2 regions of the Corynebacterium sp. p3-SID1194 genome follow, and region 2 is predicted to be linked to the other one. Evidence: riboswitches for the same ligand, from Rfam matches in the RefSeq annotation. Region 2 holds a riboswitch; the other holds the start of a gene.
What was found. A riboswitch is a leader RNA that binds a small molecule or an ion and turns the genes downstream of it on or off. The one in region 2 is predicted to bind cyclic di-AMP.
Positions count from the first base shown of each region.

Region 1: linked by a shared signal. The riboswitch ahead of M3G19_RS03470 (C40 family peptidase) and the one ahead of M3G19_RS10570 (resuscitation-promoting factor Rpf1 domain-containing protein) in region 2 are both predicted to bind cyclic di-AMP.

Region 1 covers NZ_JALXWY010000003.1:35,803-39,201, forward strand. The annotation lists gene M3G19_RS03465 (NlpC/P60 family protein) at 1-992, opposite strand, end outside; gene M3G19_RS03470 (C40 family peptidase) at 1,246-2,001, opposite strand; cyclic di-AMP (ydaO/yuaA leader) riboswitch at 2,013-2,193, opposite strand; gene M3G19_RS03475 (cytochrome bc complex cytochrome b subunit) at 2,569-3,399, opposite strand, start outside.
Region 2 covers NZ_JALXWY010000021.1:17,896-21,294, forward strand. The annotation lists gene M3G19_RS10560 (DUF2771 domain-containing protein) at 17-562, shown strand; gene M3G19_RS10565 (cold-shock protein) at 587-970, opposite strand; cyclic di-AMP (ydaO/yuaA leader) riboswitch at 1,272-1,463, shown strand; gene M3G19_RS10570 (resuscitation-promoting factor Rpf1 domain-containing protein) at 1,474-2,190, shown strand; gene M3G19_RS10575 (YeeE/YedE thiosulfate transporter family protein) at 2,268-3,399, opposite strand, start outside.

The DNA.
Region 1 (3,399 bases), on a different contig from region 2:
ATGCCGTAGTCCGCAGCGTGGACCACCTGGCCATTGCCCACGTACATGCCCACGTGAGTAACCCCCGGGTAGTAGCCGATGATGTCGCCGGGCTGCAGCTCGGACATAGACACCGGAGTGCCGCCAGCGAGCTGGGCGCTGGAGGTACGCGGAATGGACTTGCCGTTCTGCTGGTACGCCCAGTACATCAGGCCCGAACAATCGAACTGACCCGGGCCCGCAGCGCCCCAGCCGTACGGCGAACCGATCTTGGACAGCGCCGAGCCGACAACACCGTTCGCGGCCGCGGACGGCGGAACGTTGAGGCTCACCGGTCCGTTCTTCGCCTCCCAACGGGAACGCTGCTCCGGTGTGAAGGCGTCCACGCGCTTCTCCACATCCTTGACCTTGTCATCGAGGTCGCGGCGCTCGCGCTCCAGTTTCTTGCGCTTGCCCTCAAGCTCGGACTGGCGGTAATTCGCCACTGCCACCGCGATATTCGCATCGGTCGCGCGCTGAGCAGCCCGCTGGTTAAGCCGCTGCGACTCGTCGAGCGTGCGCTGCGCAGAACGGGACAGAGAGCCGAGGTACGCTGCCCGGTCAATAGCTTCCTGCGGATTCGCCGATTCCAGCGCATTCACATTCGCGTCATTCGACAGGTTGCGGTACTGAACGCGCGCACGGTTATCCACTTCGCCCTGTGCACCGTCCTGAGCGTCAGCGGCCTTGCGGGCATCACGCCGCGCGTCGTCCGCCACCTTCTTCAGCGATTTCACCTCGCGCTCGCCCTTGGCGATATCGTCTTCGATCGCCTTGACTTCCTCAGCCTTCGAGGTGGCCTCGTCCGAGATCTCGCTCATCTGCTTGATCAGGTCGTCGACCTCATCGGCCTGGGCAGGCGTGGCAAAGCCGCCTGCTGCGATCGCCGACGCGAGACCGGCGGCGGCAAGCGCTTTCGCGGTGCCATTGAAGCAACGAACGCTCACACGGGAAGAAGCGCGGTGCGTACCCATCACGGGAACCTCTTCTTTCAAAAACGCAGACGTCCCCCACGCGCTGTGGGGCCGCAGCAAAGGGTGAAAAGATTACAAACCTGTAACAAAACTAATCCGCAAACAGTCGCAGGTCAAACGCCCAGAACGGGTGGGTTCCGTTACTGAAACAGGTGTGATCAAAGTGAAAAACGAGATAGAAAATCGGCCGCGCACACCCCGTGGTTGCTGCGGGGTGCCGCGGCCGGTTGAACGCTTTTAGAAGCGTTGCGTCCTAGAAGCGGACTGCCGAGTGGATCGGCATGTAGTTCAGCGGACGGTAGCCGACCGGGGTGCCGGAGTTCAGCGCGTCGATGATCTGGCCGTTGCCAGCGTAGATAGCAACGTGGGAAGCGCCGCTGTAGTACACGACGATGTCGCCCGGCTGCAGGTCGGAGATAGCGACATTACGACCAGCGGAAGCCTGAGCGCCGGAGGTACGCGGGATCTGCTTGCCAGCCTGAGCGTAAACCCAGGAGGTGAAGCCGGAGCAGTCGAAGGCGTTCGGGCCAGCTGCGCCGTAGACGTACGGGGAACCGATCTTGGACTTCGCGATGGACACGATGCGCTCGCCCTGGGACGGCTTCGGCTTCGGTGCCGGCTTCGGAGCAGGCTTAGCAGCAGCTGCACGGTACTCGGTCTGAGCCTTCGCCGGGGCGTACTTAGCCTCGACGCCTGCGATCCATGCGCTGAAGCCCGGAACGTTTTCGACGCCCGGAACGTTCTTCACAGCGTCGATGGCTGCGCGGACATCCGCACCCTTGTCAGCCTTGCCGGCGAGGGACGGGATCCACTGATCAATACCCGGGACGCTAGCGATTCCCGGAACGTTCTCGATGCCCGGAACCTCAGCAGCAATACCGGAGTTCGGGACGGTGACCTGAGCCGCGTTAGCGGTGGCCGGTGCAAAAAGGGTTGCGCCCGCGACGATCGCGGAGGCGGTAGCGATGCTGCGCTTTGCAGTCGCGTTCTGGCGGCGGTGCTTAGCCATGGACAATCTCCAATATCTTCCAGTGTTGCCTACCGGGTTAGCTGACGGGTTCGGTGCAGGAAATCACCTTTGGGATGCTCCGGCGCACTCGGTGCGCGCTCCTTGCTTCCCGTTCACCCCAGGAAACGTTTTCGGTTCCCCGGCTTCCATCCCCGCCATGGGGGGCGGAGTGAAATTCGGCTTAATGTTCAGATGTCTTATCGCTTGCGCCTCTGTGGCCACAAGGTCTCAGATAGGTTACGAAATGGACACGGACATTGTCTAGCGACGCGCCCGTTATCAATTCGTAATTTTCATCGGTGCCTTCGGTGAAGGCGATTTGTCACCATCTAGATTCCCGGGAGAAACTTTCTTCAGGCAGCCAAAATCAAGCCTGACCTGCACAGTTGTCATCTGTGAACGCGTTGCGTAACCCCTACCCAAGAGACCCTATACCCTCAAAAATTTTAGTGTGACGCTCATCACACCGTTACAAAAACGCTACAAACGCGAAGAAACCCCCTTCCCTGACCCGGACTGAACCGGACTCAAACGGAAGGGGGTTTTAAGCGCTGTTGCGCCTAGATTCTACTTGCGCTTGCGTTCAATAGCGCCAGCATCACGGTCGGAAGCGTCCTTCTCGGCCTCGAGGGCGCGGAGGGTCTCCACCTCCTCGTGGTGGTTAGCACGCTTGATCTCGTTGCGCTTCGCGGTGATCGCCGGGTCATCCGGCGAGAAGACACCGGAGGTCTCCGAGTCGGCGTAGCCGAGCTCGTTGAGCTGCTTCGGCACACGTGCACCGGCGTACTCCAGCGGCAGCTGGTGGCCGTCGGCGTCGACCGGGCCCAGCGGCTGGTGCACACCGACGAAGGCGCCGTTCGGCAGCTTCTGGATGATACCGGTCTCAATACCGTGCTCCAGCACCTCGCGGTCGCTGCGCTGCAGACCAACGCAAATGCGGTAGGTGATGAAGTACGCCAGCGGCGGCAGGACGATCAAGCCGATACGGCCGACCCAGGTCATCGCATTCAGGGAAATCTGGAAGTGGTACGCGAACAAGTCGTTACCGCCGGACAGCGTCAGGAGCAGGAAGAAGACCAGGCCCATGACACCGATGCCGGTGCGCACCGGAACGTCGCGCGGACGCTGCAGCAGGTTGTGGTGCGCATCGTCGCCGGTGACCTTCTTCTCGATGAACGGGTAGGTCAGCAGCAGGACGACCATCAGGCCTGCCAGCAGTGCGACCCAGAACACGCCCGGAATGGTGTAGTTGCCCAGGTAGAGCTCCCACGCAGGCATGACACGGGCGGCACCGTCAGTCCACAGCATGTAGATATCCGGCTGCGAACCAGCGGAGACCTGCGACGGGTTGTACGGGCCGATATTCCAGATGGCGTTAATGGTGGTGACACCGGCCAT
Region 2 (3,399 bases):
GTTAGACTGCTTAGTCATGGTCGAAAGCAAGGCAGGAACGTCGAAGACCACGTGGACTCCCGCGTGGACGGTCACAGCAATCACTGTCGCGGTGATCGCCATTGTCGCTGGCCTCTATTTTTTCCTGAACTGGCAGGAGAACCGCCCCGCCACCCCACCAGCTGAGCTCGAGGTCGCGGCCACAGCTGACGGCTCCGATAACGAGCAGGAGGTCTCCTCCACCCCGTTCAGCGTCTGCGAATTCGGCGCCGAGTGCCCGGAAGGCGAGGTCACCCGAATCAACGCCGAGGGCGCTGAAAATATCCGTCTCACCGTGCCCGACGAAGTCTCTCAGCAGCAATGGACGGTGCTCAGCATTTACGACGACCCGGCCGCGAATACTGAGCGCACCTTCACACCAGGCGAAGCCACCGAAGTGGATATTCCCGTGACCACCCAGCATGACGGCAACGACACCAATCTCGTCGTCATGGAAGTCTCTGCCCTGCTCATCGGCGCAGACGATAAAGGCGAAGAAACCCCCGTCATGGCCACATGGGCGTTCACGACGGAGGCTGAATAAGGGGCGGGTTTTAAAGCTCCGCGCTTAGGCGTCGAGCTCCTTGGCCACTGCGCGGAGAATTTCCGCGATCTGGCGGGACTCCTTACGCTCCGGGTAGCGGCCTGCGTCGAGCGCCGGCTGCACCTGAGTCTCAAGCATGGACATCACATCTGCAAGCATGCTGCCCAGTTCCTCCGGCTTGCGGCGGTGCACCGGGCGGCGGCGCGGCTCGTCGAGCACCTTCACGCGCAGCGCCTGCGGCCCGCGACGTCCTGCGGCGAAATCGAATTCGATTCGCTGTCCCGGGAAGAGCTCGTCGACGCCGTCGGGCAGCACGTTCTTGCCCACGTAGACGTCCTCGTCCCCTGGGTTAGAAGCGAAGCCGAAGCCCTTCTCGGCATCGAACCACTTCACTTTTCCTACTGGCATGCGCGATCACCACCGATAATCGAAAGAATTCAAAGAGTTCAGTGTAGCGCGACGGCCCCCAACCGCCTAGTCGCCCGATCGGCGACACGCCAATGGTAACGATTGTGCGGTACGTCACGAAAACACCTTTTTTGCAGGTGAAGGCCCCCAAGCTACAGATCCTGCGAGTCACACTGTTCACATGCATCACAAATCGTGCCGAGAACGTGACTCAATCGTTATAAACGGTTACAGTTCTTGCCATGCCCCTAGACGGGCGTGACCTTTAACGCTGCCAGCCACGTTCAGTTTTGTCCGGCCGGCATGAAAACCGATGAAAGTACACAAGTACATAGGACAAAAGCGGGGGACCCACCCAGCACCGCACGAAGAACGCGCGTGCACCGCGGAAGAAATCCGCTTGGGGTGAAGCCGCCGACGATGCGGCCAGGTGTGCGAAAGACCTCAGCCTGAACCCGACAGCTCACCTCGCAGACGTACAACAAGAGAGGAAACAGCCCAACATGGGACGTCACAGCAAGCAGAACCGTAACCTGACCACCAAGGCCGTCGCTGGCGCTACCGCTGCCCTGGCCACCACCGCCCTGATCAGCCCGATCGCTTCCGCTGCCCCGGATTCCGACTGGGACCGTCTCGCACAGTGCGAGGCTGGCGGCAACTGGCACATCAACACCGGCAACGGCTACTACGGCGGCCTGCAGTTCAACGCAGGCACCTGGCGTGCTTACGGCGGCGGCGAGTTCGCTGCCCTGCCGCACCAGGCAACCCGCGAGCAGCAGATCGCTGTCGCTGAGCGCACCCTCGCCGGCCAGGGCTGGGGCGCATGGCCGGCATGCTCCGCTCGCCTGGGCCTGCGTTCCGCTCCGACCCCGCGCAACGTCTCCGCTAACAAGCCGGCACCGAAGCCCGCTCCGAAGCCGGCTGCTGCTCCGAAGCCGAAGCCTGCCCCGAAGCCGGCCGCTAAGAAGAGCACCGAGCTCGAGGTCGACGCGGTGTACACCTCCATCACCCGCGAGCTGAACAACCGTGGCATCGCCGTCCCGGCGCGCGTCACCGCAACCTACAAGGCCAACCGCAACGACTACAACGCGTTCTACCTGGCTAACAAGACCCTGATCGACGCTGTTCTCGCTGGCGACACCCAGGGCATCGCTTCCGCGGCCCAGGCCAACTTCAACGACTACGTCTCCGGCCTGCAGCAGCAGTACGCCGCCCGCTAATCAGATTTAGCGCGCCGACGCTAAAGAGCGCCCGCCCCGCTTTGGGGCGAGCGCTCTTTTTCTATGCAGAATCAGCCTTATTCCGCGGCGTCTTTCACCACGGAGATCTGCCAACCGGCATTCTGGTTCTGCACGAAGTCCTTCACGCCATGGCCGTTGTCGGCGGCCCACTGCGGGATGGATTCAGTTGCCTGGGTGCAGTCGAAGTCGATGATGAGCTCTTCGCCGGAGTTGAGCTCCGACATCGCCTGCTTTGCCTCGATGAGCGGGAACGGGCAGACATCGCCGAGGGTGTCGAGGATGTAGCGGCCCTCCCCCAGCGGACGCGCCGTGGTGTCCTGTTTCGGCTTCGTCTTCAGACCGACGCCGCTGGACGCGGAGACGATATTGAATTTCGGCGCCTCCTCAACCTCGGACTGGCGGGGCTCAACGCCCGCGAGTTGCGGTTCGCTAATGGATTCATCGGTGGTGTACACACCGCCTGCCCCCTTGGCAGCACCCTGCTTCACCCCGGACGGCTTCAGCCACAGCTTCGCACCGACGAAGACGCCGAGAGCGATGAACGCCATTGCGACCCAGCCCTGGTAGCTGAACAGGGAGGTCTGCACCATTCCGTTGCCGACGGTGCAGCCACCGGCCAGGGATGCGCCGACACCCATGCCGATACCACCGATAATCGCGCGGACGGACGTGCGGCCGTCCGGAACGCGGATGCGGAATTCGCCGGCGACCTTCGCGGCGATGTAGGAGCCGACAAGGATGCCCAGGACCAGCAGGGTGCCCCAGTTGAGGAATCTCCCTTCACCGGTGGTGATGTAGCTCATCAGGTGAGCCGACGGAGTGGTGATGCCCAGGCCGTCGTTGCGGCCGGTCGCCGCAGACAGCGGCCAAGCGAGTACGCCGAGTAGACCGACGACAGCACCAGCGGTATACGGGTGCAGCGGCTTGCGGTACCACGGCTGCTCCAGAGTCACCTTCGGCTTTGCGGCATCACGGGCAAGGTAGCGCTGCGCAATGAAAGCGGTCGCGAGCGCGAACGGGATCGCAAACCACCAGGCTGACACCCCTAGGGTCTGCGGCAGTGTCGTCCACCCGGTGTCCCATTCCTTCAGCTTGTCATTGAAGCCCGACAGGAAGCCGCTCTTCATCGCGGCGGCGGACAGGCCGTAAAACAACAACGCGAACCACGAGCCGACCAGACCTTCGCCG